4 regions of the Nonomuraea sp. NPDC048881 genome follow, and region 4 is predicted to be linked to each of the others. Evidence: riboswitches for the same ligand, from Rfam matches in the RefSeq annotation. Region 4 holds a riboswitch; each other region holds the start of a gene.
What was found. Region 4 has a riboswitch for cyclic di-AMP ahead of AB0C33_RS16380 (hypothetical protein). Riboswitches for the same ligand answer to the same signal wherever they lie in the genome.
Positions count from the first base shown of each region.

Region 1: it holds a riboswitch for cyclic di-AMP, as region 4 does, so the genes downstream of both, AB0C33_RS24185 (NlpC/P60 family protein) here and AB0C33_RS16380 (hypothetical protein) in region 4, are expected to answer to the same signal.
Region 2: it holds a riboswitch for cyclic di-AMP, as region 4 does, so the genes downstream of both, AB0C33_RS26355 (CHAP domain-containing protein) here and AB0C33_RS16380 (hypothetical protein) in region 4, are expected to answer to the same signal.
Region 3: it holds a riboswitch for cyclic di-AMP, as region 4 does, so the genes downstream of both, AB0C33_RS27675 (CHAP domain-containing protein) here and AB0C33_RS16380 (hypothetical protein) in region 4, are expected to answer to the same signal.

Region 1 is NZ_JBEZGC010000006.1:443,864-451,133, forward strand. Features, by position in the region: gene lysX (bifunctional lysylphosphatidylglycerol synthetase/lysine--tRNA ligase LysX) at 1-720, shown strand, start outside; gene AB0C33_RS24165 (NADP-dependent oxidoreductase) at 778-1,707, opposite strand; gene AB0C33_RS24170 (helix-turn-helix domain-containing protein) at 1,788-2,186, shown strand; gene AB0C33_RS24175 (cytochrome P450) at 2,176-3,279, opposite strand; gene AB0C33_RS24180 (LuxR C-terminal-related transcriptional regulator) at 3,558-3,770, shown strand; gene AB0C33_RS24185 (NlpC/P60 family protein) at 3,858-4,901, opposite strand; cyclic di-AMP (ydaO/yuaA leader) riboswitch at 4,908-5,059, opposite strand; gene AB0C33_RS24190 (amino-acid N-acetyltransferase) at 5,347-5,916, shown strand; gene AB0C33_RS24195 (RDD family protein) at 6,002-7,270, shown strand, end outside.
Region 2 is NZ_JBEZGC010000007.1:305,589-312,858, forward strand. Features, by position in the region: gene AB0C33_RS26335 (glycosyl hydrolase family 18 protein) at 1-349, opposite strand, end outside; gene AB0C33_RS26340 (PP2C family protein-serine/threonine phosphatase) at 469-1,482, opposite strand; gene AB0C33_RS26345 (glycosyl hydrolase family 18 protein) at 1,673-3,631, opposite strand; gene AB0C33_RS26350 (luciferase family protein) at 3,874-4,221, shown strand; cyclic di-AMP (ydaO/yuaA leader) riboswitch at 4,482-4,619, shown strand; gene AB0C33_RS26355 (CHAP domain-containing protein) at 4,634-5,347, shown strand; gene AB0C33_RS26360 (TetR/AcrR family transcriptional regulator) at 5,399-5,947, opposite strand; gene AB0C33_RS26365 (nuclear transport factor 2 family protein) at 6,045-6,542, shown strand; gene AB0C33_RS26370 (Tm-1-like ATP-binding domain-containing protein) at 6,553-7,270, shown strand, end outside.
Region 3 is NZ_JBEZGC010000008.1:102,918-110,187, forward strand. Features, by position in the region: gene AB0C33_RS27655 (DUF6716 putative glycosyltransferase) at 1-603, opposite strand, end outside; gene AB0C33_RS27660 (hypothetical protein) at 600-1,544, opposite strand; gene AB0C33_RS27665 (aldo/keto reductase) at 1,642-2,463, shown strand; gene AB0C33_RS27670 (Gfo/Idh/MocA family oxidoreductase) at 2,483-3,436, shown strand; cyclic di-AMP (ydaO/yuaA leader) riboswitch at 3,554-3,691, shown strand; gene AB0C33_RS27675 (CHAP domain-containing protein) at 3,705-4,400, shown strand; gene AB0C33_RS27680 (methyltransferase) at 4,456-5,274, opposite strand; gene AB0C33_RS27685 (YciI family protein) at 5,430-5,867, shown strand; gene AB0C33_RS27690 (RNA polymerase sigma factor) at 5,913-7,181, shown strand.
Region 4 is NZ_JBEZGC010000004.1:273,963-281,232, forward strand. Features, by position in the region: gene AB0C33_RS16355 (roadblock/LC7 domain-containing protein) at 75-449, shown strand; gene AB0C33_RS16360 (DUF4388 domain-containing protein) at 453-1,277, shown strand; gene AB0C33_RS16365 (roadblock/LC7 domain-containing protein) at 1,310-1,681, shown strand; gene AB0C33_RS16370 (hypothetical protein) at 1,708-2,079, shown strand; gene AB0C33_RS16375 (alpha/beta hydrolase) at 2,122-2,997, opposite strand; partial or broken gene AB0C33_RS16380 (hypothetical protein) at 3,283-3,711, opposite strand; cyclic di-AMP (ydaO/yuaA leader) riboswitch at 3,935-4,069, opposite strand; gene AB0C33_RS16385 (DUF5302 domain-containing protein) at 4,235-4,435, opposite strand; gene AB0C33_RS16390 (MDR family MFS transporter) at 4,483-5,937, opposite strand; gene AB0C33_RS16395 (PadR family transcriptional regulator) at 5,994-6,491, shown strand; gene AB0C33_RS16400 (rod shape-determining protein) at 6,576-7,270, shown strand, end outside.

The DNA of each region.
Region 1 (7,270 bases), on a different contig from region 4:
GGCGCCGACTCCACGCACAACCCCGAGTTCACCATGCTCGAGGCCTACGGCACCTACCTCGACTACAACGACATCGCCGACCTGACGCAGCGCATGTACCAGAAGGCCGTCGTGGCCGCCCTGGACACCACCGTGGTCGTGCACGACGGCGTCGAGATCGACCTCGGCCTGGAGAAGTGGCCGCGGGTCCGGCTCTACGACCTGGTGTCCGACGCCGTGGGCGAGGAGATCACCACCGAGACCACCCTTGAGGAGCTGCGGAAGATCGCCGATCGCCGCGAGGTCCACTGGGACGCCAAGTGGGGGTCGGGCAAGCTCGTCCAGGAGCTGTTCGAGGCGCTGGTCGAGCACACGCTCGTGCAGCCGACGTTCGTCATGGACTACCCGCTGGAGACCTCGCCGCTGGCCCGTCTCCACCGCGACAACCCGCTGCTGACCGAGAAGTGGGACCTGATCGGATTCGGCACCGAGCTCGGCACCGGCTACTCCGAGCTCAACGACCCGATCGACCAGCGCCACCGGCTGGTGGAGCAGTCGCTGCTGGCCGCGGGCGGCGACCTTGAGGCGATGCAGCTCGACGAGGACTTCCTGCAGGCCCTTGAGTACGCGATGCCGCCCACGGGTGGCATGGGCGCCGGCATCGACCGGATGATCATGGCCTTCACCGGCAAGAACATCCGCGAGACCATCCTGTTCCCGCTGGTCAAGCCCACCCACTGAGCCGCCGTCCGGCGCCCCGCGCAGGTGCGGGGCGCCGGCCCGGGGCGGTCGGGGCGGTCAGGGCACCAGCACGAGCCGTCCGCGCAGGCCGCCCTCGGCCAGGCGGGCGTGGGCGTCGGCGGCCTTCTCCAGCGGGTACGTCCCGGCCACCCGTAGCGTCAGCCGTCCGGCCTCGACCAGGCGCACCAGCTCGGCGAGCTGCCGGGCGTCCGAGCGGAACAGCACGGTGGCCACGTCCGTGCCGCGCAGTGCCACCGGCGCGACCCCCGACGCGAGCGCCACGAACGCTCCGCCGTCCCGAACGGCGTCGAGCGCGGGCAGGCCGAGCACGGCCGCGTCCACCACGGCGTCCACACCGCCGGGCACCTGCGCCCGTACGGCCTCGGCCAGGTCCTCCTCGCGCGGGACGAACCATTCCGCTCCGAAGCCGCGTACCAGCTCCTCGTCCGCGGCGCCGGCGGCGGCCACCACCCTGACGCCGCGCACGGCGGCCAGCTCCACCAGGTAGCCTCCGACGGCCCCCGCCGCCCCCGTGACCAGCAGCGTGCCGCCCGGCCCTACACCGGTCCGGTCGAGCGCCTGCCAGGCGGTGAGCCCGTTCAGCGGCAGCGTGGCCGCGTGGACGGGGCTCACGTCGCGCGGCGCGCGGGCCACCGCCGGGGCGTCCAGCACGACGTACTCGGCCTGCGCCTTGTACGGCAGCTCCAGCCGCGCGCAGAGCCCCACGACCTCCTCTCCCACGCTGAAGGAGGTCCCCGGGCCCACCTGGTCGACGGTCCCCGCGGCGTCGAAGCCGATCCCGTACGAGTCGAGCTTCCTGGCCAGCCCGTACGAGGCCAGGGCCCCGGACGCCACGGCCAGGTCGAAGGGGTTGACCCCGGCCGCGGCCACCTTGATCCGCACCTGGCCGGGCCCCGCCGCCGGCAGCGGCGCGGACACCAGCCGGGGAGCGCCGGAGCCGCCGATGAGTGCACGCATGTTCGTCATGTCCGCGACCCTAGGAAGAGTTACTCTCTTTCAGTAAGTAGGCACCTGGAAGTGCGTAACACACGGCGAGGAGTGAGACGGTGGCGACCACGACGGCGGCGCAGCGGCGTGACCAGGCGAGACTCGCCTTCGACGCCTACTTCGCCGAATGCCCTTCCCGCAAGCTGCTCGACCGGCTCAGCGACAAATGGGTCACGCTGGTGCTCAGCTCGCTGGCCTCCGGCGAGCGTCGCTACAGCGACCTGGCCCGGCGCATCGCGGGGGTCAGCCAGAAGATGCTCACCCAGACCCTGCGCGGCCTGGAGCGCGACGGCCTGGTGGCGCGCCGCGTCACGCCGCAGGTGCCGGTGCGCGTCGACTACGCGCTCACCCCGCTGGGCCAGAGCCTGATGCCGCTGGTCACCGCCATCAAGGCGTGGGCCGAGGAGCACATCGAGGACGTCGAGGCCGCCAGGGAACGCTACGACGCTACCGCCTGAGCCGCACCGGCAGCCGGGCCAGCCCGCGCAGCACCACGTTCTCCTTGTACGGCGGCTCCGGATCGGCGGCCTCCATCTTCGGCGCCGCCGCGGCCAGCGCCGACAGCGCGATCTCGCCTTCCATCCTGGCCAGCGTCGCGCCCAGGCAGAAGTGCAGGCCGAGCCCGAAGGCCAGGTGGCGGCCGGGCTCGCGGCCGGGGTCGAACCGGTCGGGATCGGCGAACACGGCGGGATCGCGATTGGCCGCGCCGATCGGCACGAGCACGGCCGAGCCCGCGGGCACCGGCGTCCCGCCGAGTTCCCGGTCCTCCAGCGCGATCCTGGAGGTGAGCTGGACCGGCGGATCGAAGCGCAGCACCTCCTCCACGACCTCCCTCGGGCGCTCGGCGGCGCGGTGCAGCAGGTCGTGCCGCAGCAGGTTCAGCACGCCGTTCGCGATGAGGTTGACGGTGGTCTCGTGGCCGGCCACGAGCAGCAGCACGCAGGTCGCCAGCAACTCGGCCTCGGTGAGCTCCTCGACGTGTGCGAGTGCGCTCAGGAGGTCCTCGCCGGGACGCTCGCGCCGCCGCGCGATCAGGTGGCGGAAGTAGTCGCGGAACTCGTTCCTGGAACGCTCCGTTTCCGACATGAGGGCGTCTGTCAGCATCGGGTCAAGTCCGCGGGCAAGGGCCTCGCTCCATCCGCGGAAGCGGTCGTGGTCCTCCGGCGGCACCCCGAGCATCTCGCTGATCACCATCACCGGCAGCGGGTACGCGAAGCCGGAAATCAGCTCCGCCTCCTCCGGCAGCCGCCCGATCAGGTCGGCGGTGATCTCCTCGATCCGCGGCCTGAGACGGGCCACCATGCGCGGCGTGAACGCGCGGCTGACCAGAGCACGCAACCGGGTGTGATCGGGCGGGTCCATGAGCAGGAACGACCGGCCGGGCTGACCTGCCTCTTCCTGCGCGGGAGGGGACGTTCCGTGACCGAACCCGGGGTCGCGCAGCACGGCCGCGCACAACTCGTACGTGGTCACGACGAGCAGCCCGCCGCGCGTTCTGAAGATCGGCCCGGCGGCTCGCAGCTCGCGATATCGGACGTACGGATCGCGCACAAATTGCGGATCCGAGGGATCAAAACCCAGCACGTCGGTGGCGCTCATCGGAGGTGGAACCGGGCCGCCGAATTGATCGTTTGGACCGTTCATAGCGGACCACGGCGTGCCAACATATGCGGAGTACGTCACATATAAGTGATCATGTCAATAGCGCTGGTCAAGGGCGCCGATTGTCGCGCTTGACGACCTTTCCGCGATGCGTTTACCTTCACCGAGACGAGCGGCTTTGCTTCGCCTGAAAGGTCCGAGTTCTGCTGTTTGGGGGAGGGCTCCCGGTGGATGTGCTCACAGAAGGCGTTGAGCTGAGCCACGCGGATTTGGCGTTACTGGCCGAGCTGGCCAGGGGAGTGACGGTCGATCGGGTCGGCAGGCGGCTGGATATCAGCGGACGGACCGTACGGCGCAGGCTGAGGGGCATCTGCGACCGCATCGGCGTGGCCACGGCGATCGAGGCCGTGGCATGGGCGGCGCGCCGCCAGCTCATCTAGCGGCGCTCAGCAGGTGGCGCGCATCATCCAGTGACGCTGGGCGAAGTGGCGCTGGGCGAAGTGGCGCTGGGCGAAGTGGCGCGCGGGTCAGTCCGCGATGCGCACGCCGCCGGCGAACGGCCGCCCGCCGATCGGGGCGACCCGCACGACGTCACCCGTCCGCGGAGCGTGGACCATCATGCCGCCGCCGATGTAGATGCCGACGTGGTGCAGGTCGCTGTAGAAGAACACCAGGTCGCCGGGGCGCAGCTGGTCGCGGCTGACCTGCCTGCCGGCCGTCCACTGGTCGCCGGTGTAGTGGGGGAGCGAGATGCCCACGCGCTGGTAGGCGGCCATCACCAGCCCGGAGCAGTCGTAGGAGCGCGGCCCTTCGGCGCCCCACACGTACGGCTTGAGCTGCTGGGTGAGGGCCCACTTGACGGCCTGGGCGGCCTTGCCGTCGCCGATGACCGGCAGGTTGACGCGCACGGCCCGGGTGCCGGGACGGCCGGCCTCGCCGACGGCCCGCCGGTAGAGGTTGCTCTCGACCTTGGCGACCAGCTTGGTGATCTTCGAGCGCCTGCTCTCCAGATCGGTGACGATCTTCTGGACCTCGGCGATGCGGGTCTTGGCGCCGGCCCTGGCCCGCTCGGCGGCCTCCATGGCCCTGGCGAGCTGGTTGACCTCCTCGCCCTGCTGCTGTTCGAGCGCGTACGTGGTCGCGGCCCGGTCGAGGAAGGTCTCGGGGTCGCCGGACTGGGCGAAGGCCAGGGCCTTGTCCAGGCCACCGGTGATGTAGGCGTTCTGGGCGAGCAGCGAGGCCCTGGCGCGCTTGGCGGCCAGATCGGACTCGCTGGTGGCCAGGATCTTCTGGGCGGAGTCGTTGGCCTTCTGGGCGGCCTTCAGCCGTTCGCGCTGCTCGTTGTACTGCTCGGCCAGCGTCTCGATCTCTTCGTGCAGCTTCTCCACCTGGTCGGAGAGCTCGGAGAGCGACGGCTTCGGGTCGGCGGCGGCGGAACCGACGGGGACGGCGAACAGCATCGCGGCGACGGTCACGCCGATGACGCCGAGGCGGCGTGCGCGCCTGGCCTGCTCCTGGGGGCGGGCGTGCCTGCCCCCGGACTTCCCCGAGCGGTCGAACGTCCGCTTCACCAACCGAGCTCCTCTCATCGACGCCGGCCGGGTTAGCTGACGGGTTCGGGCCGGAGCAGCCCTACCGAGATGGTCGGATTCACCCCAAGTGGTGGCGCCAGGTGCTCGCCGCCGTTGGTTCCCCGGCTTCCCTTGCGGGAATTGGGCGTGTCTTTCCGCGCGCATTACGCGGAGAACATCGTCGCTGGACACTAATGCACTCCGGGTTCACGCTCAACCGGAACTGCCGAGTCTGTAGAGGTTTCACAACTGAAGGGTCACAAGGTGATCTCGTGGGTAGCCGTACGGAAGCGGGCTTCTGCACCTTTTGTCCAGCATTCGGGGTGCTGAGGTCTGGAGGAAAGCTCCAAGTCGGCTCGTGTTCATCTGACCACGGGATGTGATGAGATGCCCGAGACGTGGGATTTAGGGCCGAGCCGTAATGAGATCTGTACCCTGGAGAGCCATGGAGCAGGTGGCCGAAGTGGCAGTCCCCGAGACCGCGGTCGTGGTCAGGCGTGCGCGCACGCCCGACGTGCGTGCGATCAGGCGTCTCGTGGACACCTACGCGGGCGCGGGGCCGCGGCTCCTGGAGAAGGCCACGGTCACGCTGTACGAGGACGTCCAGGAGTTCTGGGTGGCCGAGCGCGGCGGGGAGGTCGTCGGCTGCGGCGCGCTCCACGTGCTCTGGGAGGACCTCGCCGAGGTCCGTACGGTGGCCGTCGATCCCGCGTGCCGGGGGCTGGGTGTGGGGCGGCGGATCGTCTCGGCGCTCGTCCGGCAGGCGAAGGATCTGGGGCTGCGGCGTGTATTCTGTCTGACTTTTGAGGTCGACTTCTTCGCGAGGCACGGTTTCCGCCCCATCCAGGGCACACCGGTCTCACCCGAGGTCTACGCCGAGTTGCTGGCCTCGTACGACGAGGGTGTGGCGGAGTTCCTTGATCTGGAACACGTCAAACCGAACACCCTTGGCAACACCCGCATGCTGCTGCATCTGACATCGGGTGACGCGGACCTTGACCACTTGGAAAGGTGATTGTTGATACCTATGTCGATACGTTGGGCAGCACAGGCATGTGTCCTGACACGTGCCACATGCGCACTCGAAGCGAGGTGACACGGTGAGCACCGGACAGCCGCCGTACCCACAGGACGATTCCGGCGAGAACCCCGAGTACGGTCAGCACCACGGCCGTCGGCCCGGCGAGCCCGACCCGGACGTGACTGTGGTCGGCTACCGGGCGGACGATGCCTTCGGCCAGCCCCCGTACGGTCAGCAGCAGCAACAGGGCTATGGCCAGCAACAGCAGTACGGCCAGCAACCACAGCAGTACGGCCAGCAGCAGGGCTACGGCCAGCAGCCCCAGTACGGCCAGCAGGCCGCCCCGGGTCAGCAGGGCTACGGCCAGCAGCAGGGCTACGGCCAGCAGCCGCAGTCCTCGGGCCAGCAGTACACGCAGCCCGGCTACGGCCAGGAGGCCCAGTACGGCCAGCAGGCCGCCTCGGGTCAGCAGGGTTACGGCCAGCAGCCGCAGTCCTCGGGCCAGCAGTACACGCAGCCCGGCTACGGCCAGGAAGCCCAGTACGGCCAGCAGGGCTACGGCCAGCAGCCCGCCTCCGGCCAGCAGCCCGCCCCCGGCCAGCAGTACGCCCAGCCCGGCTACGGTCAGCAGGCCGCCTCCGGTCAGCAGGGCTACGGTCAGGAGGCCCAGTACGGCCAGCAGGCCGCCTCGGGCCAGCAGGGCTACGGCCAGCAGCCGCAGTACGGCCAGCAGCCGCAGTCGCTACCCGACTACGGCCAGCAGCAGGGCTACGGCCAGGACGCCCAGTACGGCCAGCAGGCCGCCTCGGGCCAGCAGGGCTACGGTCAGCAGCCGCAGTCCTCGGGCCAGCAGTACGCCCAGCCCGGCTACGGCCAGCAGGCCGCCGCGGGGCAGCAGGGTTACGGCCAGGAGGCCCAGTACGGCCAGCAGGGCTACGGCCAGCAGCCGCAGTCCGACTACGGGCAGCAGCAGGGCTACGGCCAGGACGCCCAGTACGGCCAGCAGGGCGGCTACGCCCAGCAGCAGTACGGCGACCAGCAACAGGGTTACGGCCAGCAGTACGGCGACCAGCAGCAGTACGGCCAGGCATACGGCCAGCAGCAGCAGTCGCAGCCCTACGGCCAGCCCGGCTACGGCCAGCCCTACGGTCAGCCCGTCGGCGTGCAGCCTCCGGGCGCTCCGGCCCCCCTGGCGGAGTGGTGGCAGCGTCTGGTCGCGAGGATCATCGACGGCGTCATCCTCGGCGTCGTGAACTTCGTGGTCAGCCTCATCCTGGGCCTGCTCGCGGTCGGTTACGACTCGACGACCGGCCTGACCTCCGGCCTCCTGTCCGGCTTCGTCATCGGC
Region 2 (7,270 bases), on a different contig from region 4:
CGGCGATCTTGTTGCTGCCGTCGACGTGGGCGAAGGCGTAGTTGATGTGGGTGACCTTGCCCCACGGGATGTTGCCGGCCAGGTAGGCGGGCCGGCCGTTCTTGCCGGTGCGCCAGCTGGTGAAGTAGCCGATGATGCGGCGGGGGTGGTCGGCCCCCATCTTCTCCCGGCCGTCCTCGTCGTAGGCCAGGCAGTAGGGGACGTCCACGCCGGGGGTCTGGTAGAGGCCGTCCGGGCGGCAGGCGGCGTTGTCGGCCGCGGCGGTGGCCGTACCGGCCAGGGCTCCCGCGATGAGGACCAGTGAGGTGCCGCACGCGGCCAGGGCCGCGCGTAGGCGTGTGGGCTTCAAGGCCACCTCCGATGGGGCATGACTGGGGGGTTGATCGGAAGGTAAGCCTGGTGACCAGGGCCGTCAATGCTCTCTGTTAGGAAACTTTCTTAATAGTTGCCGTCCGGTCGCGCGGGCGGTCACGATCCGGTCCGGCGCAGGATGAGCACCGCGATGTCGTCGCGCGGCGCGCCGTGCGTGAAGGTGTCCAGGTCGGCGGCCAGGGCCTCGACGGTCCTGGCCGGCGGGTCGCGGGCCCAGGAGCGCAGCCGTTGCTCCAGCGGGTAGAAGGAGCCGTCGCGGTCGCGGGCCTCGGTCACGCCGTCGGTGCACAGCAGCAGCGAGGCCCCGCGCGGGAAGGCGAAGCGCGCGCCGTGGCGTGGCTCGCCCGCCAGCCCGGCGAGGCCGAGCGGCACCTCCGGCTCACCGAGCCAGAGCTGCCCGGCGTTCCCGCCGTGGATCAGGTACGGCGCTATGTGCCCGCAGTTGACCGCGTCCACCTCCAGCTCCGGGCCGATGTCCAGCAGCAGCGCGGTGACGAACCGCTCGGGCTCGCCGGTGTGCGCGGCGAACCTGTTGTGCCTGATCACGGCGTCCTCCAGGGCGTCGGCCACGCCCATGAGGGAGATCTCGCGATAGGCCGCCTCCCGGAAGGCGCCCAGCACGGCCAGCGCGGCGCCGATCGCGGGCAGCCCCTTGCCCTGCACGTCCGCGATCATCACCCGGGTCCCGTACGGCGACGGCGCCACCTCGTACATGTCGCCGCCCACCATCGTGTCCTCCTCGATGGGCTGGTAGAGGCCGTCCACGACCACGTCGAGCGAGCGCAGCGGCAGCGGCCTGACGAGCTGCCGCTGCAACGCCGCGGCGGCCGAGCGCAACCGGCGGACCTCCTCCTCGCGCTGGATCCGGTAGCTCGCGCCGACCACGCTCATCAGCCCGAACGCCGCGGTGAAGCCGGAGACCTCCAGGTTCGTCCGCAGATTGCCGCCCAGATAGGCGACCGAGGCCGACACCACCGCCAGCACCCACACCGACGCGACCGCCGTCTGCCACACCGAGCCCAGCCCCGACACGATCGCGGGCAGGAAGATCAGCACCGGCACGAGCTCCGCGCCCCCGCCGGTGAACCTGTCCAGCCCGACCACCAGCACCGTGATCCCGATCAGGCCGACCAGGAAGACCGGTGTCGTGAAGAAGGGCCGCCTGGGCCCGCCACCCCACAGAATCGTCGTTCACCCCCGGTGACCAGCTTCTCCCAAGGCGTCCGTGTTCCGTCCTGCGGCGCGCCGGGCACGGCGAAGGGCCGGCCCCGAAACCCGGGACCGGCCCTGACGTGCGAACTTATCCGAGGCCGTTCTTCATGGCCGTGAGGAGTTCGGCGTTGGTGGTGTCACCGCTGAGCTCCCAGAAGAACGCGCCGCCGAGGCCCTGGTTCTTCGAGTAGCTCATCTTGCCGCCGATGGTGCTCGGCGTGTCGTAGCTCCACCACTGGTTGCCGCAGTAGGCGTAGGCCGTGCCCGCGACCGTGCCGGTGGACGGGCAGCGGGTCTTGATGACCTTGTAGTCCTCGATGCCCTGCTCGTACGTGCCGGGCGCCGGGCCGGTCGCCGTGCCGCCGGGCGCGGCCTGGGTCACGCCGGTCCAGCCGCGGCCGTAGAAGCCGATGCCGAGCAGCAGCTTGGCGGCCGGGACGCCCTTGCTCTTGAGCTTCTGGATGGCGTTGTCGGTGTAGAAGCCGGGGATCGGGATCTTGTCCCAGGTGGTGAGCGGGGAGTGCGGGGCGGTCGGGCCCTGCGCGTCCCAGCCGCCGAAGAAGTCGTACGTCATGACGTTGTACCAGTCGACGTACTGGGCGGCGCCGCCGTAGTCGGCCGCGTCGATCTTGCCGCCGTCGTTGCCGTCGGCGGTGATGGCCGCGGTGACCAGGTTGTTCGCGCCGAAGCGGGAGCGCAGCGCGGACATCACGTTCTTGAACGCCGCCGCGCCGCTGGTGTCACAGGTCAGGCCGCAGGCGTTCGGGTACTCCCAGTCGATGTCGATGCCGTCGAAGACGTCGGCCCAGCGGGGGTCCTCCACCAGCTTGTAGCAGGAGTCGGCGAAGGCGGTCGGGTTCTGCGCCGCCTGGCCGAAGCCGCCGGACCAGGTCCAGCCGCCGAAGGAGAAGAGCACCTTCAGGTTGGGGTACTTCTTCTTCAGCTTGCGCAGCTGGTTGAAGTTGCCGCGCAGCGCGCCGTTGTCCCAGGTGTCGGCGACGCCGTCGACGCTCTCGCCCGCCTGGTAGAAGCGGTCGTAGTCGGCGTAGCTGTCGCCGATCGTGCACTGCCCGTTCTGCACGTTGCCGAACGCGTAGTTGATGTGGGTCAGCTTGGCCGCCGAGCCGCTGGTGTCGATGTTCTTGACGTGGTAGCCGCGCTGGTAGATGCCCCACTGGACGAAGTAGCCCAGCACCTTGTTGCCGCCGCCACCGCCGCCGCCCGTGGTGGTCGCGGTGATCTGGTTGCTGTCGGCCGAGCGGTTGCCCGCCGCGTCACGCGCGCGCACGGTGTAGTTGTAGGGGGTGTTGGCGCTGAGGCCGGTGTCGTTGTACGTGGTGCCCGTGACGGTGGTGACCAGGGTGCCGCCGCGGTAGACCTCGTAGCCGGTGACCGCCACGTTGTCGGTGGAGGCGTTCCAGGCCAGCGAGACGCTGTTGTTGCTGACGCCGGTCGAGCGCAGGTTGCCGGGGACCGACGGCGGTGTCTTGTCGTCGCCGCCACCGCCGCCGGTGGTCGTCGCGGAGATCTGGTTGCTGTTGGCCGAGCGGTTGCCGGCCGCGTCACGCGCGCGCACGGTGTAGCTGTAGGCCGTGTTCGCGGTGAGGCCGGTGTCGTTGTACGTGGTGCCCGTGACGGTGGTGACCAGGGTGCCGCCGCGGTAGACCTCGTAGCCGGTCACGGCCACGTTGTCGGTGGAGGCGTTCCAGGCCAGGGCCACGCTCGTGTCCGTGACGCCGGTCGAGCGCAGGTTGCCCGGCACGGACGGCGCGGTCGTGTCGCTGCCGCCGCCGCCGGAGACCTTCCACAGCGCCGCCACGTTCGGCGGCTCCCAGCCGGGCTGGGAGGTGTGCGCCTGGAGACAGACGTAGTCGACGCCGTTGTAGGTGACGACCGTGCCCGCCGTGTAGGCGGTCCACGGGGCCCAGGCCGCCGCGTACGCCACCGTGCTGGCGGAGGCGAGCGCTGGGGCGGCCACGGCCGCGGTGAGAGGCAGGGCCAATGCCGCCATTCCCGCCAGGACCTTGCTCAGAATGGTGTGCTTCATGTCGCTCCGACATCCGTTGGGGGGTGTGTGGGGAGTGGGATGGGAGACTTCTGGGGAAACTATTAGGAAAGTTTCCTTTAAGTTGTGAATCGACGGTAGCTTCTGCCTGGGGGAGCGTCAATACGTATCGGTCAGGCGTCCGTAATCGTGCCGGTCAGACCCTGGGCGCGCCCGTTCACGAGGGGATAACGGTTCAGGAACGGGGGCTGACGGCGGGGTGAGCCGTGGCTCAGCATTGGAGCGTGGCAGGAATCTCCGCCTGGCGGCGGACGCCCACGCGACGCGGGCCCTACGTGGTCCGCGCGGTCGCGGAGTTACGGTCCTGGCCGTCGCTGAACGTCAGCGGCACCGGTCAGCAGGTCACCTTCGCCGTACACGGAACCGAGATCCTGCGCCTGGCCGGCCGGGACGAGATCCACGTACGGCTCACCGCCCCCGCCATCGGCCGCCTGGAGCCGTACCTGCGGGCGTGCGACCAGGTCCATGCCTGCCGCGACCGCGCCTGGGTCGCCGTGCAGGTCGACGCCGAGCCCGATCTGGAATTGTTGCTGGCGCTCACGAGTGTGGCGATAAAGGCGCACGTGGCGTGAACCGATTCGGTGCGTAGCGTTTCTCCCACGCACCGTCGAATTCATTGCCGCCATTTGCCTGGGAATTACTCGCCGGGTAGCTTGGTTGTACACAGCCGAACGGGGAGTCGTCCCAGGTAGGGATGGCATTGCCTGGGAATTACCCAAGCGGGACCCGTGTTGTACAGAGTCGATGCGGACATCCCCGCATCCGGGCGTCGCACATATACCTTCAGGCCCTTTCCCGGGCCCGGGAAGACGATGCGTCAGCCCTTTGCCTGACCAAGAGACCGCTGAATCCGCCTGTGCGCGGAACCGGGGACCCATGTGTCCAATGGGGTGAATCGGCACCGTGGTGCCGTAGGGCAGCTTCCCGCCCGAACCCGTCAGCTAACCCGGCAAGCGGCACGGAAGCTCAAGGAGTAACACCCTCATGGCCAAGCACCGTCTTCACCGTGCCTACAAGCTCGACCTCGCCAAGATCGCTCTCGGCGCGACCACCGTCGCCGGCGTGCTCGGCACGCACGCGGCAGTGAACGCCGACACCGCCACCGCCCACACCGCCACCCAGACCGCCAAGGTCGCCGGCGTGGCCGCCCAGCCGCGCGTCGCGCAGAACCGCGTCGCCGACGAGAGCGCCAAGGGCAAGGTCAACGTCACCGCCGCCCAGGTGCTGGCCACGGCCCGCGCCCAGGTCGGCACCTCCGAGGACGCCAACGGCGGCGGCACCAAGTTCCAGAAGTGGTACGCCGACTCGCAGCGCGCCGCCGAGACCGCCGCGCGTGACGGCGGCAACCGCGCCATGTACCTGAACGCCCCCTGGTGCTCGATGTTCGTCTCCTGGGTCGGCGAGCAGACCGGCGCCCGCCCGCAGGTCGGCTGGGACGCCTACACCGTGACCCACGCCAAGTGGTTCGCCGCCAACGACCGCTGGGGCACCGAGGCCAAGCCGGGCGCCGTCGTCTTCTTCTCCTGGAGCGGCAGCAAGAGCCTGAACGACATCCAGCATGTCGGCTTCGTCGTCAAGGACAACGGCGACGGCACGATCTCCACGATCGAGGGCAACACCGGCAACGGCAAGGTCGAGCAGCGTGTCCGCCCGACCTCCCAGGTCGTCGGCTACGGCTACCCGTCGTACGCCGCCTGATCCTGCCAAGCAAAGAGCGCATTCCCCGCGGGGAGTGCGCTCTTTCGCGTTTCAGGGCCGCCGGTGCCGGTGGACCAGGACCGCCGCGGCCTGCCCGGCCGAGCGGGCCGCGCCCGGCTCCTCGGAGATCATCGCGGTGACCGTGGCGCCGTCGATCAGGGTGAGCAACTGCTCGGCGAGCAGGCCGGGGTCCCCGGCTCCGGCCTCCTCGGCGAGCGAGCGCAGGTAGGCGCGCAGGCGCTCCTTGTGCTCGCGCACCGCCGTGCGGACGGCGGCCGAACCGGCGCCCAGCTCGGCGAAGGCGTTGGCGAACCCGCAGCCGCGGAAGCCGTCCTCGGCGAACCAGCGTTCCAGCCACGCGAAGACCGCCGGGATGCGGTCGCCGGCGTCGGCCACGTACGCGGTGAGCGAGGCCATCCAGCGTTCGTCGCGCCGCCGCAGATAGGCCACGACCAGCGCCTCCTTCGACGGGAAACACTGGTAGAGGCGTTTCAGCGAGACGCCGGAGGCGGCCCGGATCTCGTCCATGCCGACCGCCTGCACGCCGCGGCGGTAGAACAGGTCGCCCGCGGCGTCCAGCAGCCGCTGCTCGTGATCCATGACACCCCTCCAGGTGCTTGCCGCGGAGAACGATCGTTCTCTACGCTAGCGCACAACCCGGGAGAACGCCAGTTCTCTCGATCGGAGAGGACCGCCCATGACCCGCCCGCCCGTCCCGCCGTTCACCGAGGAGACCGCCCGGATCAAGGTCCAGGCCGCCGAGGACGCCTGGAACACCCGCGACCCCGACCGCGTCGCGCTCGCGTACACCGAGGACTCCGTGTGGCGCAACCGGGGCGAGTTCGTCACCGGCCGCGCCGAGATCGCGGAGTTCCTGCGCCGCAAGTGGGCCCGCGAGCTGGACTACGCCCTGCGCAAGGAGCTGTGGGCGGTCACCGGCGACCGCATCGCCGTGCGCTTCCAGTACGAGTCCCGCGACGCCGCCGGCCAGTGGTGGCGCAGCTACGGCAACGAGCAGTGGGAGTTCGACGCGTCGGGGCTGATGCGCCGCCGGGAGGCCAGCATCAACGACGTCGCCATCACCGAGGAGGAACGCCGCATCTTCGGCTCCCGCCCGCTGTCCGAGCACGGCGTGGACGTCCTGGGCATCCGCCACGCGGAGATCGCCGGGGTAAGGTCGGAAGGCCGATCGTAGGAGGTCTGACATGGCGGTCTTGCTGCTGGGCACCCTCGACACCAAGGGGGAGGAGTACGCCCTCGTCCGCGACCTGATCGTCCGGGCCGGCCAGGGCGTCGTCCTCATGGACACCGGCGTCATGGGCGCCCCGGCGCTGGCCGCCGACGTGCCCGCCGAGGCCGTCGCGCGGGCCGCGGGCACGGGCCTCGATCGGCTCAGGAGCGCCGGCGACCGCGGCGCCGCGCTCGCGGCCATGGCGGCCGGGGCCACCGCCCTGGCCAAGGACCTGCACGCCCGCGGCGAGCTGAGCGGCGTGCTCGCGCTCGGCGGCAGCGGCGGCTCCTCCATCGCCGCCGCCGTCATGCGGGCGCTGCCCGTCGGCCTGCCCAAGCTGCTCGTCTCGACCATGGTCAGCGGCGACGTCTCGGCCTACGTCGGGGAGACCGACGTGACGCTCATGTACAGCGTCGTCGACGTCGCGGGCGTCAACTCCGTCTCCCGCCGCATCCTGACCAACGCCGCCGCCGCGATCAGCGCGATGGCCGCCTCCTACGACGCCGGCGCCGAGCCGTCCGGGGAGGACAAACCGCTGGTCGCGGCCACGATGTTCGGCGTCACCACGCCCGCCGTCGACGCCGCGCGGGCCCGGCTGGAGTCCCTGGGCTACGAGGTGCTGGTCTTCCACGCCACCGGCTCGGGCGGCCGGGCCATGGAGGCGCTGGCCGCCGGCGGCCACTTCGCCGGGG
Region 3 (7,270 bases), on a different contig from region 4:
GGCGGCCAGCTCGGCCAGCGCCGTCAGCACCCGCTCGCGCTCCTCCCGCGCCCGCGGCACCTTGGCCTGGGTGGCGAACACGACCCGGTCGCCGCCGCCGGACACCGCGCCGGGCCGCAGGAACGGCAGCCGGGCCAGCCCGACCGCCCCTCCCCCGCCGAGCCGGCCGGCGATCTCGGAGAACTCGGCCACCTCGCGCTCGCTGTGGACCACGAACAGGTCGCAGCCGCTGCGGAACAGCCACGCCTTCTCCGTGGCCGGCACCGAGATGCCGGGCAGCCCGCTGACGAACACCGGCCGTGCCCGGCCCGCCGGCCGCAGCCCGGCCAGCACGTCGGCCACCAGGACGTCCACCACCGGGCCCGTGCAGCCCACCAGGATCGCGTCGGGGCGGGTGCGCTCGGCCAGGCGGCGCAGCGAGCGCGCCGACAACACCGGGGGCGCCGCGCGCCCGCCCACCGCCGCCGCGATCTGCTCCGGCGAGGGCGCGATCGGGGTGCGCACCACCACCAGCTCGCTCTCGCAGCCCGCGGGCAGGTCGTCGAGCAGGCAGGCCGCCCACTTCAGATACGAGTCGGAGTCGGCTATCGCCAGCACCCTCACCTGGAAGCTCCTGTCAAATGCGATCGCAGGCCGGGGGCCGCCCTGCTCGTCCACCAGTCGTCGGGAACGTCCACCGGCTCGACCTCGACGCCGCGCGGGCCGAGCAGCACCCGCAGCGAGGTGATCGCGGTCGAGGGCAGGCTGAGCACCCGCTGCCCGGCGTCGAGGCCGCGCAGCGTCAGCTCGGCCGGCACGCCCGCGTCGTGCACGGTGATGCCGGGACGTTCGCCGATCAGCGCCAGGTCGACGGGGTCCTCGCGGCGGTGCGGGTAGTAGGCCAGCGGCTCGCGTCCGGCCAGGTCGGTCAGCCAGCGCAGGTAGTGGTCGCGGTGGACCAGGCCGTTGCGGACCAGGGACGTGCCGAGGACGACCGTGCGCTCGGCGGGCCCCTGGGCGCTCGGCGGCTGGGCGCGCAGCCAGGCGAAGTCGTGGCGGACGAGGTCGACGCCCGCCCCCCGGACGGCGGCGGCCAGCTCGTCGGGGACGGGCAGGGCGGTGAAGACCGACACCCGGCTCATCCGCAGCCGCAGCGCGGCGGCCAGGCCGAGCAGGGCGCGCGCCCGCGAGGGGGTCGCCCGCGCCCGCAGCAGCGGCCGGAACGGCCCGGCGGCCAGCAGTTCGAGCAGCCTGAGCGTGGCCAGGCCGTCGTCCACGACGACGATGCGGCCGGGGTCGGAGGTCAGCCAGCGCATCTGGACCTTGCCGGAGAACGCGTCGCCCACGGCCTGGACGCGGCGCGGCATGCGCTCGCGCGGCTCGTCCAGCACCAGGCCGGCGGGCAGGTCGAGGCGGCGCAGCTCCTTGCGGGTGGCGCGCAGCGGGCGCAGGCCGGCGCGCGGCACGACCACGGTGTCCGGGCCGAGCAGCCCGGCATGGTGGGCCTCGACGGCGCACAGCATCTGGAGCGGAGACTCCACCCAGGCCGACGCCTGTCTGACCACTCTGTTTCCCCCAGCCGGTGGATGGCCTTGCACGACCCGCCTCAAGGTAGCCCGGCCTGCTTAAGCCGCAAGAAACGACACGTGAACAATGGAGGGTATGAACTCGCTGATGCTCAACACCGACGGTGTGCAGATACCACAGCTCGGCTTCGGCGTCTGGCAGGTCTCTGCCGACGACGCCGAGCACGCGGTGACGGCCGCGCTGCGCGCCGGATACCGGCACATCGACACCGCCGCCGCCTACGAGAACGAGGAGGGCGTCGGCCGGGCCGTGCGCGCCGCCGGGGTGCCACGGGAGAAGGTGTTCGTCACCACCAAGCTGTGGAACTGCGACCACGGGCGCGCCGAGCAGGCCTTCGACGAGAGCCTGGCCCGTCTGGGCCTCGACTACGTAGATCTTTTCCTGATCCACTGGCCGGTCCCGGAGCAGGACAGGTATGTGCAGGCCTGGCGGGGGCTGGAGAAGATCTACCGGGACGGACGGGCCAAGGCCATCGGGGTCTCCAACTTCACGGTCGCCACCCTGACCCGGCTGATGGAGGAGACCGACATCACGCCGTCGATCAACCAGATCGAGCTCCACCCGTACTTCCAGCAGCGCGAGATGCGGGCCTTCCACGAGGCCAACGGCATCCTGACCGAGGCGTGGAGCCCGCTCGGGCAGGGCAAGGGGCTGCTGGCCGACCCGGCGCTGCGCGTGTTGTCGGAGAAGTACGGCAAGACGCCCGCCCAGATCGTGCTCCGCTGGCACCTGCAGCTCGGCAACGTGGTGATCCCCAAGTCGGTCACGCCGTCGAGGATCGAGGAGAACATCGACGTGTTCGACTTCATCCTCGACACCGAGGACATGGCGGCCATCGGCGCGATGAACGCGGGGCGGCGGATCGGGCCCGACCCCGACTCGTTCAACCTGACCTGAGCGCTCTACGATCTCGGTCGTGCGAGATTTCACCTGGGGAATAGCGGCGACCGGCGGCATCGCGCGTACCGTGGGAGCGGCCATCGTGGCCGAACCCGGCATGCGGGTGGCCGCCGTCGGCTCGCGGAGCCCGCTCAGGGCGCGGGCGCTGGCCGACGAGCTGGGCGCGGAGTCGGCCTACGGCTCCTACGAGGCCCTGTGCGCCGATCCGGCCGTCGACGCGATCTACGTCGCCACGCCGCACGCCCAGCACCTGGAGGTGGCCGAGGCGGCCATCGCGGCGGGCAAGTCGGTGCTGTGCGAGAAGCCGCTGGCGGCCGACGTGGCCGACGCCGAGCGCATGGTGGCGCTGGCCCGCGCGGCCGGGGTCTTCCTCATGGAGGCCATGTGGATGCGCTTCAACCCGCTCATCCAGCGGGTGGCGGCCGATCCGCGCTTCGGCGAGATCCGGTCGGTGCGGGCCTCGTTCGGCTTCGCGCTGCCCTACGACCCCGCCCATCGGCTGTGGGCGCCGGAGCTGGGCGGCGGGGCCCTGCTCGACCTGGGGATCTACCCGTTCGGGCTGGCCCAGCTGCTGCTCGGCATGCCCGCGGAGCTGCGCATGGCCGGCTCGCTGGCGCCCAGCGGGGTCGACGCCGAGGCCGGCGGGCTGCTGCTGTACCCGGACGGGCGGCGGGCCCTGGTGGACGTGTCGCTGCTGGCCCATCACGCCAACGACGCGAGCGTGGTGGGCACGTCGATGCGGGCCGACATCCTGGCGCCGTTCTGGGCGCCGCGGCGGGTGCTGCTGTCGGGGCCGTCGATGGAGACGGAGGAGCTGGTGCTCGCCCCGGCCGACAACGGTTACGCGGGCGAGCTGCGCGAGGTGCGCGCGGCCACGATCGAGGGCCGCACGGAGAGCGCGATCATGCCGCTTGACGAATCCCTTGCCATGATGGGGCTTCTGGCCGAAGCGCGGGCGCAACTCTCCTAGCTGGACCTTTAGCCACTTGCCTTGCTCTTGCCCGATGTATTACCTTGTGGGGCATCTCGCGGCAGACGTCCGGTTTGTCCGGCTTTGTCCAACCATCGCAAGACATTTCACAGGATCGTCCTGTGACCGCTGAATCCGCCTTCGGGCGGAACCGGGGACCCACGTCCTTTGGGGTGAATCGGCACTTCGGTGCCGTAGGGCAGCTTCCACGTCCGAACCCGTCAGCTAACCCGGTAAGCGGCATGGAAGCAAGGAGTCAATGCCCTCGATGGCCACGCACCGTCCCATCCGTGCCCCGAAGATCACCTACGCTCACGCCGCGCTCGGCGCGGCCATCCTCGCCTCCGCCATCGGCGCCCACGCCACCGCCGCCGCCGCCGACAGCGCCGGCCCGGCCGCCGCGGCCGGGCACTCGGCCGTCGCGCCGCAGACCGCCGCCCAGACCCGCAAGGCGGAGGAGACCCAGGTCAACGTCACCGCCCAGCAGGTCCTGGCGATGGCCAAGGCCCAGGTCGGCACCTCCGAGAACGCCTACGGCGGCGGCACCAAGTTCCAGAAGTGGTACGCCGACTCCCAGCGCGCGGCGGAGACCATCGCCCGCGACGGCGGCACCCGCGCCATGTACCTGAACGCCCCCTGGTGCTCGATCTTCGTCTCCTGGGTCGGCGAGCACACCGGCGCCCGCCCGCAGGTCGGCTGGGACGCCTGGACCGTGGCCCACGCCAAGTGGTTCGCCGCCAACGACCGCTGGGGCGCCGAGGCCAGGCCCGGCGCGGTGGTCTTCTTCTCCTGGGGCGGCAGCAAGAGCCTGGACGCCATCCAGCACGTCGGCTTCGTCGTCAAGGACAACCAGGACGGCACGATCTCCACGATCGAGGGCAACACCGGCAACGGCAAGGTCGAGGAGCGCGTCCGTCCGAAGTCGCAGGTCGTCGGCTACGGATACCCGCAGTACGCGAGCTGACCTCCCCACGCTCCGAGCGCGCGTCCCCGTACGAGGGACGCGCGCTCGCCGCGTCTCAGGGCCGGACCGCCAGCAGCGAGTACAGGATCGGCAGGTGCGAGTCCCCGAAGGGGAACCGGTACCGGCCGTCCGCGCCCTCGGCCAGCAGGCCGCGCGGGTCCATGTCGGTCTCGACGTGCTCGCCCAGCTCGGCCACCGTGAACCCGGCCCGCGCCGCCGCCGTGACGATCTCGCCCACCGAGTGCGGGTACTCGACCGCCTCGTGGGCCTCGGTCACCACCGCGGCGTCGGCGTACGTCCCGGTCACCGTCTCCCGGTGGGCCTGGCCGCCGCCGTAGGGCCAGTCGGCCACCAGCGGGTCGAGCGAGGACACCGTCGCGTAGGCCGGATGCAGGTCGACCAGCACCAGCCGCCCGCCCGGCCGCAGCGCCATGGCCGCGCCGCGCATCCAGGCGTCCAGGTCGCCGATCCAGCACAACACGCCGTACGTGGCCACCGCCAGGTCGAAGCCGCCGGCCAGCGACTCCGGCAGCCGCTGCGTGTCGGCCTCGACGAACGTGGCCGCCAGCCCGGCCCTGGCCGCCAGGTCGCGGGCGCGCGCGACCGCCACCGGGGAGAAGTCGACGCCGGTCACCCGCGCTCCGAGCCGTGCCCAGCTCAGCGTGTCCAGGCCGAAATGGCATTGCAGGTGGAGCAGGTCCCGGCCGGCGACGTCGCCGGCCAGGCGGCGTTCGAGCGGGTAGAGGGTCTGCCGGCCGGCGAGGAAGGCGTCGACGTCGTAGAACCGGTCGGCCGAGGTGGAGCCGTGGACGCGGGCGCGCTCGTCCCAGAGGGCCCGGTTGGGGACGGGGGCGTCTTGTGCGGGTTGGTGCATGGGGCGAGGATGGCACATCGGCCACCCGGCCGCACGACCGGTACGGTGCCCTGGAAGCGGACGGTCCGCGCCCGCGTGTCGATCCGGCCGGCGCCCGTTCGACGCTTCGGCGAGGCCGGCTCCGCCCCGGGGCCGCGGACGGAAGGGACGGCAGGATGAAATTCATGATCGTCGGCAAGGCCAACGGGGAGACCGAGGCCGGGGCGCTGCCCAGCCAGGAGCTCGTCGACAACATGCACGCCTACAACGAGGCGCTGGCCAAGGCCGGGGTGCTGCTGGCCGCCGAGGGGCTCTACCCGAGCTCGCAGGGCGCGCAGATCGCCTACAGCGGCGGCCGGGCCACGGTGATCGACGGCCCGTTCGCCGAGGCCAAGGAGCTGATCGCGGGGTTCTGGCTGATCCAGGTGAAGTCCAGGGAGGAGGCTCTGGAATGGGCCATGCGCGTGCCCGTCCCCGAGGGCTATGACGGGATCGGCCTGGACGTGTGGCGGGTGTACGACGCCTCCGACGCGCCCGACGCGGCCTCGTCCGACCCGGCGGAGGTCGAGCGGGAGAAGGCCATGCGCCGGCGTCTGGGCGGGCGGGAGAGCTGACCTCGGCTTGCGGACCCCGGACGGTGCTGGTGTCATGAGCCGGTGATGGCTTCCGACACCCACCGGGCGATCGAGGCGGTCTGGCGGATCGAGGCGCCCCGGCTCATCGCCGGCCTGGCCGGGCTGGTCCGCGACGTCGGCCTGGCCGAGGAGCTGGCCCAGGACGCGCTGGTCGCGGCCCTGGAGCAGTGGCCGGAATCCGGCGTGCCACGCAACCCGGGCGCCTGGCTGATGACGGTGTCCAAGCGCCGCGCCGTCGACCTGATCCGCAGGAACGAGCGGATGTCCCGCAACCTGGCCGAGCTGGGCCACCGGCTGGAGACCGCCGGGGAGCCGCCCGAGCCCGACGAGATCGAGGACGACCTGCTGCGGCTGGTCTTCACCGCCTGCCATCCGGCGCTGTCGATGGAGGCGCGGGTGGCCCTGACGCTGCGAGTGCTCGGCGGCCTGAGCACCGACGAGATCGCCCGCGCGTTCCTGGTGCCCGAACCGACCGCCGCCCAGCGGATCGTGCGGGCCAAGCGCACCCTGGCCGACCGGAAGGTCCCGTTCGAGGTGCCGCAGGGCGCCGAGCTGGCCGGACGCCTGTCGTCCGTGCTGGAGGTCATCTACCTGATCTTCAACGAGGGGTACTCGGCGACCGCGGGCGACGACTGGATGCGGCCCGGCCTGTGCGAGGACGCGCTGCGGCTGGGCCGGGTGCTGGCCGGGCTGATGCCCGCCGAACCCGAGGTGCACGGGCTGGTCGCGCTCATGGAGATCCAGGCGTCCAGGGCGGCGGCCCGGGTGGGCCCGTCCGGGGAGCCGGTGCTGCTGCTGGAACAGGACCGCACCCGGTGGGACCGGCTGCTCATCGGCCGCGGGCTGGCGGCCCTGGCCCGAGCCGAGAGCCTGGCCGAGGAACGGGCCGCGAGCCTGGAGGAGGAGGGGGCGGGCGTGGCGGGGGCGTACACGCTGCAGGCCGCGATCGCGGCCTGCCACGCCCGCGCGTTCGACCCCGGCGACACCGACTGGGTGCGCATCGCCGGCCTGTACGAGTCGCTGGCCCGGCTGGCCCGCTCCCCCGTCGTCGAGCTCAACCGCGCGGTGGCGCTGTCGATGGCCTACGGCCCGGCGGTGGGCCTCGACCTGCTCGACCAGATCGTGGACGAGCCGGCGCTCAAGGGTTACCACCTGCTGCCGAGCGTCCGCGGCGACCTGCTGTTCCGGCTGGGCCGGCGCGGCGAGGCGCGGGCCGAGTTCGAACGGGCGGCCTCGATGACCCGCAACTCCCGCGAGCGCGCCCTGCTCCACGAACGCGCCGCCGCCTGCTGAGGCCCGCATCAGGCTGAGGCCGGACGCTGTGGCGGGCACTCTGCCGACCGCTGGGCCGACCGCTGGGCCGGGCACTTACAGACCGCGCG
Region 4 (7,270 bases):
CGGTAAATCGCCTGCCTTCTGGTCTCTTGTGGCCCCCTACGCTTTCCCCGTCCCACGACGGAGGGAGGCTCGCGGTGCTGGGAGTGGACACCTGCCTGGCGGAGGTCATGTCGATACCGGGCGCGCTCGACGCCATGCTGGTCGACGGCACGAGCGGCATGGCGGTCGCCTTCAGCAGCGCGTCCGGCGTGGACGCCGACAGGTCCGCCGCCGCGCTGACCGAGGCGCTGCGCGCCACGACCGACGGGCTGACCCGGACGTGTCCCGGCGAGATCGTGCGCATCGACGACATGCTCGTCACCACCGACCGGGGGCACCACCTGCTCCGGCTGCTGGAGACGGTCTTCGAGGGGCCGCTGGTCATCTACGTCCGCCTCGACCCGGAACGGTCGAACCTGGCCCTGGCCCGTTACCGCCTGCGGGCCATCTCCGACCTGCTGACCACCTGAGCCATGGCCGCGCTCGACTCACTCCTCGCCGGACTCGCCCGCGAACGCGCGTCGGGGGCGCTCCGCGTGGGCCGGAACGGCACGATCTACCTGTCGGACGGGCGCGTGACGTACATGGAGTGCGCCCAGACGCCGGGCGTCGAGCGGCTGTTCGCGGCCAGGGGGCGGGTCCCGGAGTCGGCCCTGCGCGCCCTGCAGGCCGACGGCGGCCGCGCCCGGCTGCTCCAGGACGGCCCCGTCACGCTGGCCGAGCTCCAGTACGCCGTGCTCGGCGTGGTCCAGGACGCCGCCTTCTTCCTGCTGCCGGTGACCGGCGTGCGGCCGAAGTTCCGGCCCGGCGAGGAGCACTGGCTGGGCGGGCAGTGGTTCTTCGACGTCCAGGAGCTGGTGCGGGAGTCCGCCCGCCGCCGGGAGCAGCTGGCCGGCATCTGGCCCTCGCCGGAGGTGGACACCCAGCCCGTGCGGCCGGTCCCGCGCCTGCCCGGACACGGGGTGGCGCTCAGCCAGGTGCAGTGGGAGGTCGTCGTACGGGCCGACCACAAGGCGACCCCGCTGGAGCTGGCCCGGCACCTGGGCCGGTCGGGCTACTCGGTGCTGGTGGCCGTCAGGAGGCTGGCCGCCGCCGGCCTCCTCGTCCCGCCGGACCCGGCACGGCCCGCGCAACCCCGTCCGGACGACGGGGAGGCGCTGCCCAAGCGGGTGCCGGGCGCGGTGGCAGCTCCCGCCGGGAACGGGCGGGCGGGGGCCGCCGGGCCGGTGCCGACGGGCGATCCGACCGATCTGACGCTGCTGCTGCGGCTGAAGAAGGCGCTGGAGGAGATGCCGTGAGGTTCCCCTCACGACGCGGGAGGAGGCCACCCGTGGAGCTACGGCAAGAGGTCCTGGCGGAGATGGAGCTCCTGCGCGGCCGCACGCCGGACGTCACCGGCAGCGTCGCGTGCACCGTCGACGGCCTGCGGATCGCCTGCGACCTGCAAGGAGACACCGGCGAGCAGGTGGCGGCGCTGTCGGCGGCGCTGCTCGCGATGAGCGGCCGGATGCTGACCATGGCGGGCCGCGGGGCGTTCGAGGAGACCCTCGTGTCCGGCACCGCCGGGTTCGTGGCCTTCTACGCCGCGGGCCCCACGATCGTCCTCACGGTTCTGGCGGGACCCGGCGCCAACGTCGGGCTCCTCCGGCTGGAGGGCAGGAAGACGGCGGCCTCCGTGGCCGCCGTGGCACGCAAGCACTGACCATCCCCACCGAAGCGGAGGAAAGCATGGCAGGCATGGACGTCTCCCTCAAAGAGATGATGAGCATCGACGGCACGATCGGGGCGGCGATCGTCGACCACGGCAGCGGCATGGCGCTCGGCACGCTCGGCGGCTCGAAGGAGCTGGACCTACAGGTCGCGGCGGCGGGCAACACCGAGGTCATCAAGGCCAAACTGCGCACGATGGACTCGCTGGGCCTCAAGGACGGCATCGAGGACATCCTGATCACGCTGACCGCCCAGTACCACATCATCCGCCCGCTGACCGGTCGCAGCGGCAAGGGCCTGTTCCTCTACCTCGCCCTCGACCGCAACCGGGCCAACCTGGCCCTGGCCCGGCACATGCTCAAGGTCATCGAGGAGAAGCTGGAGCTCTGACCGGCCCGCGCAGCGAGGCTCCGCGGCGGGTCATGCGGCGGGTCACGCGGCGGGCTCGGGCCGGGCGGGCGTCGCGGAGCCGGTGTGGGCGGTGATCTCGGCGACGATCGCGGGCCAGAGGGCGCGGGGCAGGTCGTGGCCCATGCCGGGGTAGGTGACCAGGCGGGCACCCGGGATGGCGGCGGCCGTGGCCCGCCCGCCGGCGAGCGGCACGAGCTGGTCGTCCTCGCCGTGGATGACCAGCGCGGGCACCTTCAGCCCGCCCAGCGCGGACGTGCGGTCGCCGGAGGCCATGATGGCGGCGAGCTGGCGGGCCGTGCCGGCCGGGTCGTGGCAGCGGTCGAAGGCGAGCCCGGCCAGCCTGGTGACGCGTTCGCGGTCCAGCTCCCAGCCGGGGGACCCGAGCACGGCCCAGGTCGTCAGCGCGCCGGCGACGACCCCCTCGCGGTCGGTCGCGGGCTTGGCGAAGAGCACCGCGGCGGCCGCCTCGGTCGGCGGGGCCGCCTGCGGGCCGGGCGTGGACATGATCGAGGTCAGGCTCAGCACGCGAGCGGGGTGCCGGATGGCCAGCGCCTGGGCGATCATCCCGCCCATCGAGGCGCCGACGACGTGCGCCGCGGGCAGGCCCAGGACGTCCATGAGCCCGGCGCTGTCGTCGGCCAGGTCGTCCAGCACGTACGGCGAGGGCGCGCCCCATGCGGGCACGCCCTCGTCGTGGAGATGGGTGGACAGGCCCGCGTCGCGGTTGTCGAACCTGACGACGTGGTGGCCCTGCTCGGCCAGGAGTTCGCAGAACTCGTCGTCCCAGTGGATGAGCTGGGCGCCGAGTCCCATGATGAGCAGCAGGGGCCTGCCCGCGGGTGAGCCGAAGCTCTCGTAGGCGATCTCGATGCCGTTGGCGGCTGCGCGCTGGATCACAGCGACCAGAATGTCATTCTAGTCGCGAGGCGTAAAGAGCGGTCTGTCCGGAGATCAGTCGTTGAGGAGCTTGCGCAGGCGCTCGCCGCCGAGCACCACGCCGCCGCCGGCCAGCACGAGCACGCCGGCCATGACGGTGCCGCCCATCGCGACGGTCTTCCCGACCTGGCCGCCGGCGGAACCGGCCGCGTCCTCGGCGGGCTTGTCGGCCAGCACCTTGGGAGGCTCGGCCGGGTTGTCGTCGAACCTGCCCCACGCGCCGGTGGAGAAGGCCACGGGGTAGTTCTTCTTGCCCTTGCCGTCGCCCCACTTGGTGATGACGTAGTCGATCTTGATGTGGCCCTGGCCGCCGTTGCCGTCCACGCCGAGCGTGTCGGGGTTGAAGGTGCCGCCGGTCAGCTCGGCGAAGGTCTTGGCGTCGAGGTCGAGCATGACGCCACGGCTGGAGGGCTCGCCGGGGCCGCGGTCGCCCACGAAGAACGGCATCTTCTTGCCGTTGTAGGTCACGTAGCCCTCGGTCATGAGGGGCCAGCTCGGGCTGGCGGCCAGGCCCTTCTGCATGGGCTTGCCGCTGGCGGGGAGGCCGGTGTCGCCGGCCCGGCCGGAGGAGTCGTCCCAGAAGTAGGAGGCCTTCGTGGAACCCTTGAGCAGGATCTTCTGGTCGTCGCCGGTGTCGGCGTGGGCGCCGGTGGCGGAGATCGTCAGCGCGCCCATGGCGGACACGGACAGCAGGGCGAGAGAGCGCAGGCCAAATCGAGACATGAAGCAGTGAAGTCCTTCGCGAGGGGACAGGGGGAACGCGCGTGACTACGGTGCGTAACCGGGCAGAGCGCCGAAAGGGTGGTTACGCGGCGCGTGGGGGAAGTCAGGGAAGAGACCGCTCAGCAGGCGGTCGTCACTACACTGTCCGGGGGTACGACGAGGTGGTACATGCGTGAAGTCCTCTCCATCTCGCCTACCGGGTTAGCTGACGGGTTCGGGCGTGGAGATGCCCTACCGGCACATGGCCGGATTCACCCCAATGAGATGGGTCCCCGGTTCCCGACAAGTCGGGATTCGGCGCCAGCTGTCGTCCCTCTCCTGGTAGGGACTACGCCACCAGCTGGTAATTGGTTAAGACGGTACCCAGAGATTCGGACAAATACAAACGAATCGTCATGAACCGGGTAAAGATCTACCTATCGAGGTAAAGAGAAAGGGGGCACGGCATGCCGTACCCCCTGCTAAATCGGACCTTTCAGCCGCCGCTCTTGCGCCTGAAGGATCTTTTACTCGCTGCCGGACCGTGCGCCCCGTGGATCTTCGACGGGTCCACGCCCCTGCCACCCGCGGCCGAGTCGGCCTGCTGCCCGCGCTTGCGTTCCAACGCCTCGCGGAACTTGCGCTTCATCTCGTCCTCGGGAGTCTCGCTGACTTCCGGCTCCGGTGTTTCCGCCATGAGGACCTCCTGGTTCTGGGGACATCCACAGCTTCGCACGACGTCGCTTACGACGCGAAACCGGCCTCCACTCTGCTTTCCGCCGCGGGCGCCTGCTCCAGCCGCCTGCCAGGCATCATGACCAGCGCGACCAGGGCGATCACCGCGCCCGCCACGCCCAGCGACGGGATGACCACGGCCGCCGCCGAGGCGTGCGCGGCCGCGAGCCCGTGGACCGGCGCGTCCGTGGTGATGACCGACGTGTACGCGGTGCCGGCCAGCGCCAGCGCCACCGAGCCGCCGATCTGCCGGAAGAAGGTGAGGTTGGCCGAGGCCGTGCCGATGTACCGCGGCGCGACGGCCTGCTGCACGGCCACGGTCAGCCCCGACAACATCGGCCCCATGCCGAGCCCGAGCAGCGCCATCCACCCGGCCAGCAGCAGGCCGTCGGTGCGCACGGTGAGGTTCAGGCAGAGCAGGCTGCCGGCCACCAGCAGGAACGGCGCCCCGACCAGCCACGGCTTGTACGTGCGCGTCCTGGACATCAGCGTGCCCATGAGCGCGCTGCCCGCCACCATCGCCAGCGTCATCGGGTAGATCCTCAGCCCGGACTCGGTGGCGCTGACGCCCAGCGCCTGCTGGAAGTAGCGCGGCAGGAACACCACGCCGGCGTACATGCAGAAGGCGGTGAAGAACGAGGTCGCGTTGACCAGCGTGTACGTACGGTCCCGGAACAGGTGCATCGGCATGACCGGGTTCGCCGCCCGCAGCTCGACCAGCACGAACGCGGCCAGCAGGACCAGCGCCAGCAGGATCGGCCCGGCCACGGGCGGGGAGGTCCAGGAGTTGCCGTCCAGGCCCTTCTCGGTCAGGCCGAGCAGCAGGGCGCTGATGGCCACGCTGAACACCGCGATGCCCGCGTAGTCCGGCCGGCCCCCGCCGCCGGTGCCCGGACGGAACGGCAGCCGCAGCACCACGATCGCGATCAGCACGATCCCGAGCGGCACGTTCACGTAGAAGGCCCACCGCCAGCTCGCGTGGTCGGTGAACAACCCGCCCAGGAAGGGCCCGGCCAGGTACGTCAACGCCATCACGCCGCCGAGCGCGCCCTGCACGCGGGCGCCGTTGCGTCCGGGCGGGAACATCTCCATCACCAGGGCCAGCGACAGCGGCAGCAACGCGCCCGCGCCCAGCCCCTGCACGGCGCGGAAGGCGATGAGCTGGGTCATGTCCTGGGCGAGCCCGCACAACGCCGATCCGACGACGAACACCGACATCCCGACGAGCAGCAGCGGCTTCCTGCCGTGCTGGTCGGACAGCCTGCCGTACAGCGGCACGGTGACGGTGGAGGTGAGCAGATAGGCCGTGACCACCCAGGTGTAGAGCCGGGTGCCGCCCAGCTCGCCGGTGATGCGGGGCAGCGCGGTGCCGACGATCGTCTGGTCGAGCATCGCCAGGAACATCCCGCCGAGCACCGCCAGCAACACCAGCCCGTTGCCCTTGGTCTTCATGTCATTAGTCACAGGTGAAGATTGATATGTAAGAGCTGACATGTCAAGCCTTCGCTATGCTGGCGGGCATGTCCCTGCGGATCGCGCTCCTCGGCCTGCTCGCCACCAAAGGCCCGGCCAGCGGCTACGACCTGGCCAAGAAGTTCGAGCACTCGCTCAACCACGTCTGGCAGGCGGGGCACACGCAGATCTATCCGGAACTGGTCAAGATGGCCGCCGACGGCCTGGTGACGGTCGAGCACGAGGGCGCCCGGGGCCGCAAGATCTACGCCATCACCGCCGAGGGCCGCGCGCTGGTCACCGAGTGGCTGGTCGGCCACGACCCGTCGGCGACCGTGCGCAGCGAGACCGCCCTCCAGGCGTTCCTGCTGGCCCTGCTCGACACCGGGCAGGCCGTCGCCGTGGTCGAGCGCATCAAGGCCCACTTCCAGGCCCGCCTCGCGACGCTCGACTGCCGGCCCGGGGGCCTGTTCGGCCAGTACGCGCTGTCCCTCGGCCTGCACCAGGCGCGCTCCGGCATCGAGTGGGCCGACGAGACCCTGGCCGCCCTGCGGCGCGAAGGGTAAAACGGAACTCTGCGGTTCCTGGTGTTGCGTTGGAGAAGCGCCGGATATACACCCAGGCATGATGCTCAACCTCCCAGTGCGGCGATGAGCCTCCTGGGTCGTGACCTGGCGATCGACCTCGGCGCGGCCGGCACGAGGATCTACGCCAAGGGCAGGGGCATCGTGCTGGACGAGCCGTCGGTCGTCCTGCGCGACAGGCAGACGGGCAGGGTCGTCGGCTTCGGCGCCGAGGCCCTGGACGGCGCGGACGGCGCGGACGGCGAGACGTACTGGCCGATCAGCGACGGCCTGCCCCAGGACGGCGAGCTCGCCCGGCGCATGATCAGGCACTTCCTGCGCAAGGTGCACCGGCACCCGTTCCCCCGGCCGCGCCTGGTGATGGCCGTGCCCGACGAGTTCACGCCGATCGAGCGGGTGGCGCTGCGCGACGCCGGCTTCGAGGCGGAGGCCCGCGGGATCCTGCTGGTCAAACACGCGATCGCGGCCGCGCTCGGCGCGGGCCTGCCGGTCCGCGACGGCGCCGGGCACATGGTCGTCGACATCGGCCGGGACGCCACCAGGGTCGCCGTGCTCTCCTGCGGGGCCGTGGTCGCCGCCGGAACCGTGCGCGGCGGCGGGAACGCCGTGACCCGCGCGGTCGCCCGCCTGGTCGAGGACGAGCACGGCCTGCTGGCCGACGAGCGGGAGGCCGAGTCGGCCAAGCTGCGCGCGACGCGGGAGCCGACCGGGAACGTGCTGATCCGCGGCAGGGACGCCGGCACCGGCGAGGAGCGCGCGGT